Regions from separate parts of the Xanthobacter albus genome, predicted to be linked through region 1. Evidence: riboswitches for the same ligand, from Rfam matches in the RefSeq annotation. Region 1 holds a riboswitch; the other holds the start of a gene.
The links. A riboswitch is a leader RNA that binds a small molecule or an ion and turns the genes downstream of it on or off. The one in region 1 is predicted to bind S-adenosylmethionine.

Region 1 (4,080 bases):
GCTGAGAACGCGGGGCCGGCGGTGGCATGCGCCGCCGGCTCCTTCCTTCAGGGGGCGTGAGCGCTGAGGGCTCAGTCCTCGCCGAGGGGCGGTTCGGCGATGCGCACCGTGTTGCGGCCCCCCTGCTTCGCCTCGTAGAGGGCGGCATCCGCCGACATGAGCAGGGCGTGGCGAAAGTCCAGGATGTCGCCGCCCTTGGGCATCAGCGTGAGCGTGGAGCCGCCGATGCTGACGCTGATCTGGCCGAAATCGCTCATCTCGTGGGGCATCTGCAGGTCGAGCACGGCGCGTCGCACGCGTTCGGCCACCACGCCGGCGCCCGCGTGGTTGGTGCCGGGCAGCACCACCACGAATTCCTCCCCGCCGTAGCGGCACACCGAATCCCGGGGGCGGGAGCAGGCGCTGGCGAGCGCCTTGGCCACCTCCCGCAGGCTGCGGTCTCCGGCGGTGTGGCCGTAGTGGTCGTTGAAGCGCTTGAACTGGTCCACGTCCACAATGAGCAGGGAGAGGGGCGAGCGCTCCCGCCGCGCCGCAGCCAGCTCCATGCGGAAGATCTTCTCGAACTGGCGGCGGTTGAACAGGCCGGTCAGGTAATCGCGCTCGGCCAGGAGCTGGAAGCGCCGGTTGGCGGTGGTGAGGCCGCGGATGGCGTTGTCATAGTCGGTGATGTCGACGAGCGCGATGGAGCCGCCGACCACGTCGCCTTCGATGCTGCGCACCGGCTCCACCGACATGCGGAACGAGCGGCCACGCCATTTCAGCTCCTGCTCGGCGCTCTCGCCTCCGAGATCGAAGATGCGGATGTTGCTCTCGAAGGTGCGGGCGGCCTCGGGCGAGAGGTCGGCGACCGGCAGGCCGATGATATCCTCCGGCGGCAGGCCGGCGGTGCGGGCGAACTGGCCGTTGACGCGCGTATATTGGCCCTGGCGGTTGACGACGCACAGGGCGACCGGCGCCTCCGAATAGAGCGTCCTGGGGTCGAGCAGGTTCTTTTCCTCGATGCTCTCGGCCGTGATGTCCGTGGTCACGCCGAAGAAACCGTCGGGGGCGCCGTCATCGCGGCGCACGGGCGCGCCCGAAACTTCGAGCACGCGTGGTGTTCCATCGGTATGGCGTGTGCGGTGGACGAGGTTTTCGAGAGAGCGTCCTTCGGTGACCGCGGCGAAGAGGATATTTTCGAAGTCCACCGAGCCGGCATTCGGAAGCACGGAGAAATACGGTCGCCCCAGGACTTCAGAAGGCGTCAACCCGAGGATGCTCTTGCTGGCTGAGGACGAGAAGCTGAACTCGCAGTTCTTGTTAAGCTGCCACACCCAGTATTGCGGTGCTTCCCCGGCGCGCTGCGACGGCGCCTTTTCCAAAACATTGCTTTCAGCCATGGCGAATTGAAGTCCTGCCGCCCATGCTCCAACTTAGTTGGAAATCAAAACAACTTCATTATATCTTTGTGCACAGTTACCGTAAAAACTCTAGGTTGGCTATCCAGGCTTGTCAATGTATACTTCCTGACCCATTTTTTGTGTTGATGGCAATCCGATACCGTGGCGACGCCGGGTGGAGACCTCCCTGCTGGCGCGTTTTCCGTTCGCACCGGCTCACGGATAACGCGCCAGACTCTTAAGTTTACGCATTTTCTTCACGCGAAGCGGTGTCCGCTTCGCTTGAAAATGCTCCAATGGATGCTCACGCCCGGCGGCCGATGCGCTCCATCTCGAACGGCGTCGTCTGGTATATCTCATTGATCCAGTTGGCGAACAGCAGATGGGCATGGCCGCGCCAGCGGTTCTCCGGGGGGATGCCGGGATCGTCATTGGTGAAATAGTGGGCCGGCAGGGGCGTCGCCGGGTCCTTGGCGGCATCGCGGGCGTATTCGGCGGCGAGCGTGCCGGCGTCATATTCCAGGTGGTTGAACATGTGCAGGGCGCCGTGGCGGGGATCGTCCAGCAGGCAGAGGCCCGCTTCCGCGCTATCGGCCAGCACGCCGAGGCCGCTGCCGGCGGGAATGTCGCCCGCCCGCGCCTCGGCCCAGCGCGAGACCGGGACGCGGAAGCTGTCCGGGAAGCCGCGCAGATAGGGCGAGGCCGGCTGGAGCATGCGGTGCCGGTAGAGGCCGAACGCCTTGCGCGGCAGCACGTGCTTCCCCACGCCGTGGAAGTGATACACGGCGGCAAGGGCCGCCCAGCATATGGTGAAGGTGCGGTGCACGTGGGTTTGCGTCCAGTCGAACACGCGGGCGAGCTCGTCCCAGTAGGAAACCTCGGAGAAGGGCAGGTGCTCCACCGGCGCGCCGGTCACCACCAGCCCGTCGAAGCGCGCGTCGCGCACCTCGGCCCAGGGGCGGTAGAAGGCGGACATGTGGTCTTCGGGCGTGTTGCGCGAGACGTGATCGGTGATGCGCACCAGCGTCAGCTCCACCTGCAGCGGGGTGGCGCCCAGGAGGCGGGCGATCTGCACCTCGGCGGTGATCTTGTCCGGCATCAGGTTGAGCAGCGCGATGCGCAACGGGCGGATGTCCTGCCGCACCGCATCGCCTTCGCTCATCACCATCACGCCCTCGGCTTCGAGCGTGCGGCGGGCGGGCAGGAGATCGGGGATCTTGATGGGCACGGCGTCGTCCTCGGCTCGGGGGACTGACGCTCGGTGGCTTGATCCGTTGGTTTGCCGGCTCGGCCACATCCTCTCCCTGGAAGGAAGAGTACCACCTTGCCCGGATCGGCAGGTTGGTGTTGGGCGTCGCCCCAACTCTTGATGTGAGGCCGTCTCTACCCCGGCGCGTCACGCTTGGCAATGGCGCCCGCGCCGTCGCCTATTCGTAGGTGGCGATGCCGCCCTCCAGCGGATAGGCCGATCTCACCGCCTCGGAGGTCTTCTCCATGTCGAGCCCCTCCTCGCTCACCTTATTGATGCGGCCGGTGAGGGTGTAGGCCGGAAACACGAACGGCACGGCATTGCCGGTGACGAAATCGGGCCGGTCCACCAGGCCGAAGTGCAGGTGCGGCGCGGCCGAGTTGCCGGAGGAGCCGATCTCGCCCAGCTTCTCGCCGGCCTTGAGAATCGTGCCCGGCCTCGCCTCCAGGCTGCCCTGCTTCAGGTGGCCGTAGAAGGCATAGACATCCGGCGCGATGCGCTGGAGCACGAAATTGCCGCCGAGATCGAGGGGCGCGTGCAGGCCGCCGATGGGCCGGTGCGGCATGGCGTCGGCGATCCCGTCGACCGCCGCCACCACCTCGCCCTCCGCCACCGCCAGCACGGCGTTTCCGAACGAGGGATAGTGCACGTTGTCGCTGCCGCTGCCGGAGAAGGGCCGGTCGTTTTCCAGCCGGATGAAGTCGATGGCGTAGGTTTCCGAGGCGGCGATGCGGGTGCCGGCGGCATAGCGGGCGCTGCGGTGCACGTTCGGCGTGCAGCACCCATTGAACGCCACCCAGCCCGCGCCGCGTACCGGCGGGCGGATGGCGATGGGGCGCGTGGTCCGCACCTTCACGTCGGGCCCGTCCATCGGCTCGCCGGTCAGCAGGGCGCGCACGGCGCCGTCGGCTTCCGGGGCGGAGGCGAGGATGCGGTGGGTGAGGTGCTCCGGCACCGGCCCGCCTTCGAGCGCGAGGTCGATCTCGATGATCGTGGCGCTGTTGGCCGGAAGGGTGCGCAGCTTGCTCCGGTCCAGGATGTAGCTGGTGGATTCGGCGAGCGCCGGCTGGGCGAAGCGGCCCAGCTCGCGCCCGGAGGAATCGAGGACCTCGATGGAGTTCACGGTGACCGGCACCGGGAAGGTGTTCACCACCAGCAGGTCATACTCCACATGGAGCTTTCCGTCGTCCGCGGGCACCCAGCTCGCCTCCTGGAGGGGCGTGACGACGAGCGCGGTCGATTCGGGGCGCAGGCCCTCGGCGTGGAGGGGAAGGGCGGCCAGGAGCAGGAGAGCGGCGAGCGCGGCTCGAAGCATCGGGGCGGGACTCCGCAGGCAGGGGCGAGGGTGAACCATAGCCCCGCTCACGTCACTGCGATAGTGAGCGGAGGCGCGTTCCCGTGCGGCGGGTGCTAATGTGACGTTTCGACCTTGCGAGGAGACCCACATGGCCG
Region 2 (4,080 bases), 700 kb from region 1:
TCGGTGCAGGAGCCGGGCGGGCGGGGCGGCTCTTCCGGCGGCAAGCGGGCGTTCGCGCCGGCGCTCGCCCGCGCCGCGCTTGCGGTGGGCGTGGGCGCGGTGTTCGCCGAGGCCCACGACGACCCGGACCACGCCCCGTCCGACGGCCCCAACATGCTGCCGCTCGAATGGATCGGCCCGCTGCTGCGCGACCTGACGGCGCTCGACGCTATCGCCAAGAACCGGGCCCTTTCCGCCGCCTTCTGAGGGCGCCGGGCCGCATCGGGCCTGCCCCTTCCCGGCGCGGCCGCGCTTTCTTTCCCCGACAGGTGCAGCATGAGTGACGTGGCGATCATCATCCCGGCGCGCTACGCGTCGAGCCGCTATCCCGGCAAGCCGCTGGCGACCCTGAAGGGCGCGACCGGCATCGACCGCACCCTGGTGGAGCGCTCCATCCTGGCCGCCCGCGCGGGAGCCGAGGGCGCACCGGTCTACGTGGCCACCGACGATGCGCGAATCGCGGCCGAGGCCGAGCGCCTCTCCACCCCGGTCATCATGACCGACCCCGCCTGCCGCAACGGCACGGAGCGGGTGGCCCAGGCGGTGGCGCGGGCCGGCATCGATGCCGAGATCATCGTGAACCTGCAGGGCGATGCGCCGCTCACCCCGCCCCATTTCGTCACCGCCTTGGCGAAGGCCATGCGCGATGTGCCCAGGCGCCAGGTGGCGACGCCGGTGCTGCGCTGCGACGAGGAGAGCCTGGAGCATTTCCTGGCCGATCGCCGCGCCGGCCGCGTGGGCGCCACCACGGTGGTGTTCGACCGGGCCGGAAACGCGCTCTATTTCTCGAAGGAGGTCATTCCCTTCACCAATGGCAAGGCCAGGGTGGAGGGAGTGGTGCCGGTGTTCCACCACGTGGGGCTCTACGCCTACCGGCGCGGCGCGCTCGATGCCTATGCCGGCATGGAGCCGGGCGTGCTGGAGGCGCTGGAAGGGCTGGAGCAGCTGCGCTTCCTGGAGCACGGCGTGCCCATCGCCACGGTGGAGGTGGAGAGCCGCGGCGCCGCCTTCTGGGAGCTGAACAACCCCTCCGACGTGCCCCTGATCGAGGGCTATCTCGCCAAGATGGGCGTGGTGTGAGGCCGCGCGCGGCCTGAGGCGTGCCGCGCCCCGAAGGGCGCGGCAGTTGCCGGTCAGGCCGCTTTTCAGACCGCCTTCAGGGCTTCTGCGATGTCTGCCTCGAGGTCATCGGGGTGCTCCAGGCCCACGGAGAGGCGCAGCAGCCCGTCGCTGATGCCCATCTCGGCCCGCGCCTCGGGGGTGAAGCGCTGGTGGGTGGTGGTGGCCGGGTGGGTGATGAGGCTCTTGGCGTCGCCCAGGTTGTTGGAGATGCGGATCACCTTGAGCGCATCCATGAAGCGGAACGCGCCGTCCTTGCCACCTTCCACCACGAATGTGACGAGGGTGCCGCCGCCGCTCATCTGCCGGCGGGCGAGGGCCGCCTGGGGGTGGTCATTCCGGAAGGGATAGACGGCCTTCTCGATGCCCTTGGCCTCGGCCAGGAAATCGGCGATGCGCGCCGCGCTGGCCTGCATGCGGTCCACGCGCAGGGCCAGGGTCTCCAGGCCCTTCAGCATCACCCAGGCATTGAAGGGGGAGATGGAGGGGCCGGTCTGGCGCAGGAACACCTGCAGCTCCTCGTCCAGGAACTGGCGCGAGCACAGCACCATGCCGCCCAGGCAGCGGCCCTGGCCGTCCACATGCTTGGTGGTGGAATAGACCACCACGTCGGCGCCCAGCTCCAGGGGATGCTGGAGCAGCGGGGTGGCGAACACATTGTCCACCACCAGCCGCGCGCCCACCGAATGGGCGATCTCGGCCACCGCCGCGATGTCGATGATGTCCAGCGTGGGGTTGGTGGGGCTTTCCAGCAGGCACACGCGGGTGTTGGGGCGGATGCCGGCGCGCCAGGCGGAGACGTCGGTGCCGTCCACCAGCGTCACCTCCACGCCGAAGCGCGGCAGCAGCTCGTCGAGAATCCAGCGGCTGGAGCCGAACAGGGCGCGGGCGGCCAGCACATGGTCGCCGGCCTTCACCTGGCACAGCAGCGCCGCGTTCACGGCCGCCATGCCGGAGGCGGTGGCGCGCGCCACCTCCGCGCCCTCGATCAGCGCCATGCGCTCCTCGAACATGGCGGTGGTGGGGTTCGCGTAGCGCGAATAGACGAAGCCGGGGTCCTCGCCCTTGAAGCGCGCCTCGCAGGCGGCGGCGCTGTCGTAGACGAAGCCCTGGGTGAGGAACAGCGCCTCCGAGGTCTCGCCGAACGGCGAGCGGGTGGTGCCGGCGTGCACGAGGCGCGTTTCGGGGTGCAGGGCGCGCGTATCGAGGGCGGGACGGGAGGCCGAGGACATGGCTGTCTCCAAGGCCGAGGAGCTTTTGCGGAATGCGCGCTTGCATTGTGCGCGCGTTCGCGGCACATGCCCGGCGTCGATCCGCTCATCCCCGGCCTTTTAGCAAGTGCGTTTAACGTGGCTGCAAGCCGGCCGGCTCAAATTCACCACGAACGGATCACTAATGCCGCCGTCCCCTTGGCGTCAAGGATTTCGTTCGTTAAATCGAACGACGCGGATGGCGAAGCGGATGTGGGGATGCGCGTGGCCGATGTACTGAAGCCGGGAATCCTGCCCGCAGAAGCCATTTCGGAGCTCAAGGCCAGGGGCGCCATCGCCTGCCGCCATGCGCTCGATGTCGACCAGATCCAGCCGGCGAGCCTGGACCTGAGGCTCGGCCGCAGCGCCTGGCGGGTGCGGGCGAGCTTCCTGCCCGGCGCCGGCGTCAGCGTCCAGGAGCGGCTCGACGCCCTGGCGCTGCACAAGCTCGACCTCTCCCACGGCGCGGTGCTGGAGACGGGCTGCGTCTATCTGGTGGAGCTGTTCGAGCGCATGAAGCTGCCGGCGGACCTCGCGGCGGCGGCCAACCCCAAGAGCTCCACCGGCCGGCTCGACGTGTTCGTGCGCGTCATCACCGATGGGGCGCGGGCGTTCGACACCATCCCCGCGGGCTACAAGGGGCCGCTCTACCTGGAAATCTCGCCGCGCACCTTCCCCATCCTGGTGCGCACCGGCTCGCGCCTGTCGCAGGTGCGGTTCCGGCGCGGCGTGGCGCGCCTGTCCGATCTGGAGCTCCTGAACCTCCAGGCGGCGGAATGCCTCGTGGATGCGCCCCATCCGGATGTGGCGGCCGGCGGCATCGCCCTCGGCGTCGATCTCGCGGGCGATGCCCTCGCCGGGCTCCAGGGCTTCCGCGCCAAGAAGCACACCGGCGTCATCGACGTGGACCAGTCCGGCGTGCTCGACGTGGAGGATTTCTGGGAGCCGATCCGCGTGCGCGGCGACGGGCGCGCCCTGGTGCTGGACCCCGACGCCTTCTACATCCTCGCCTCCCGCGAGGCGGTGCACGTGCCGCCGGACTATGCGGCGGAGATGGTGCCGTTCGATCCGCTGGTGGGCGAGTTCCGGGTGCATTACGCCGGCTTCTTCGATCCCGGCTTCGGCAGCGCCGCCGCCGGCGGGCGCGGCGCCCGCGCGGTGCTGGAGGTGCGCTCGCGCGAGGTGCCCTTCATCCTGGAGCACGGGCAGACCGTGGGCCGGCTCGTCTACGAGCGCATGGCGGCTCGCCCCGGCACCCTCTACGGCGCCGACATGCGCTCCCACTACCAGGGCCAGGGGCTGAAGCTCTCCAAGCATTTCCACCCGTTCACGGGCAGGTAGCCCGCGCGCCGCGGCGCCGCCCGCGACATCGAGGCGCGGCGCGTTTCCTCGCGCGAATCGGTCGTCGCTCGGAAACGCCTTAGCCGGCGCGCATGGGGTGCTGGCTGGCGGCGAGGGTGCGTTCCTTCTGCCAGGGGGTGGTGTCCTGCAAGGCGGCGCGGATCTCGCGCAGCGGGCGCAGCAGGGCATCCGAATAGGCGATGTAGTCGGCCGCGAGCGGCAGCACCTCCTTGGCCGCGGGCTCGTCGGCGAGGCGCAGCGCGCTCGACACCGCCGCCTCCACCGCCGGGGCGGCGGCGGCGAGGCCCTCGGCCCCGCCCTCGCCCAGCAC

Region 2: another riboswitch for S-adenosylmethionine. It lies ahead of V5F75_RS08695 (O-succinylhomoserine sulfhydrylase); the one in region 1 lies ahead of V5F75_RS11710 (homoserine O-succinyltransferase).

What each region holds. Positions count from the first base shown of each region.
Region 1 is NZ_CM195532.1:2,641,809-2,645,888, forward strand. Features, by position in the region: gene ettA (energy-dependent translational throttle protein EttA) at 1-5, shown strand, start outside; gene V5F75_RS11705 (sensor domain-containing diguanylate cyclase) at 72-1,379, opposite strand; gene V5F75_RS11710 (homoserine O-succinyltransferase) at 1,684-2,607, opposite strand; SAM-I-IV-variant riboswitch at 2,645-2,757, opposite strand; gene V5F75_RS11715 (M23 family metallopeptidase) at 2,807-3,943, opposite strand; gene tam (trans-aconitate 2-methyltransferase) at 4,074-4,080, shown strand, end outside.
Region 2 is NZ_CM195532.1:1,941,811-1,945,890, forward strand. Features, by position in the region: gene kdsA (3-deoxy-8-phosphooctulonate synthase) at 1-246, shown strand, start outside; gene V5F75_RS08690 (3-deoxy-manno-octulosonate cytidylyltransferase) at 316-1,119, shown strand; gene V5F75_RS08695 (O-succinylhomoserine sulfhydrylase) at 1,185-2,390, opposite strand; SAM riboswitch at 2,470-2,550, opposite strand; gene V5F75_RS08700 (2'-deoxycytidine 5'-triphosphate deaminase) at 2,628-3,749, shown strand; gene V5F75_RS08705 (FUSC family protein) at 3,829-4,080, opposite strand, start outside.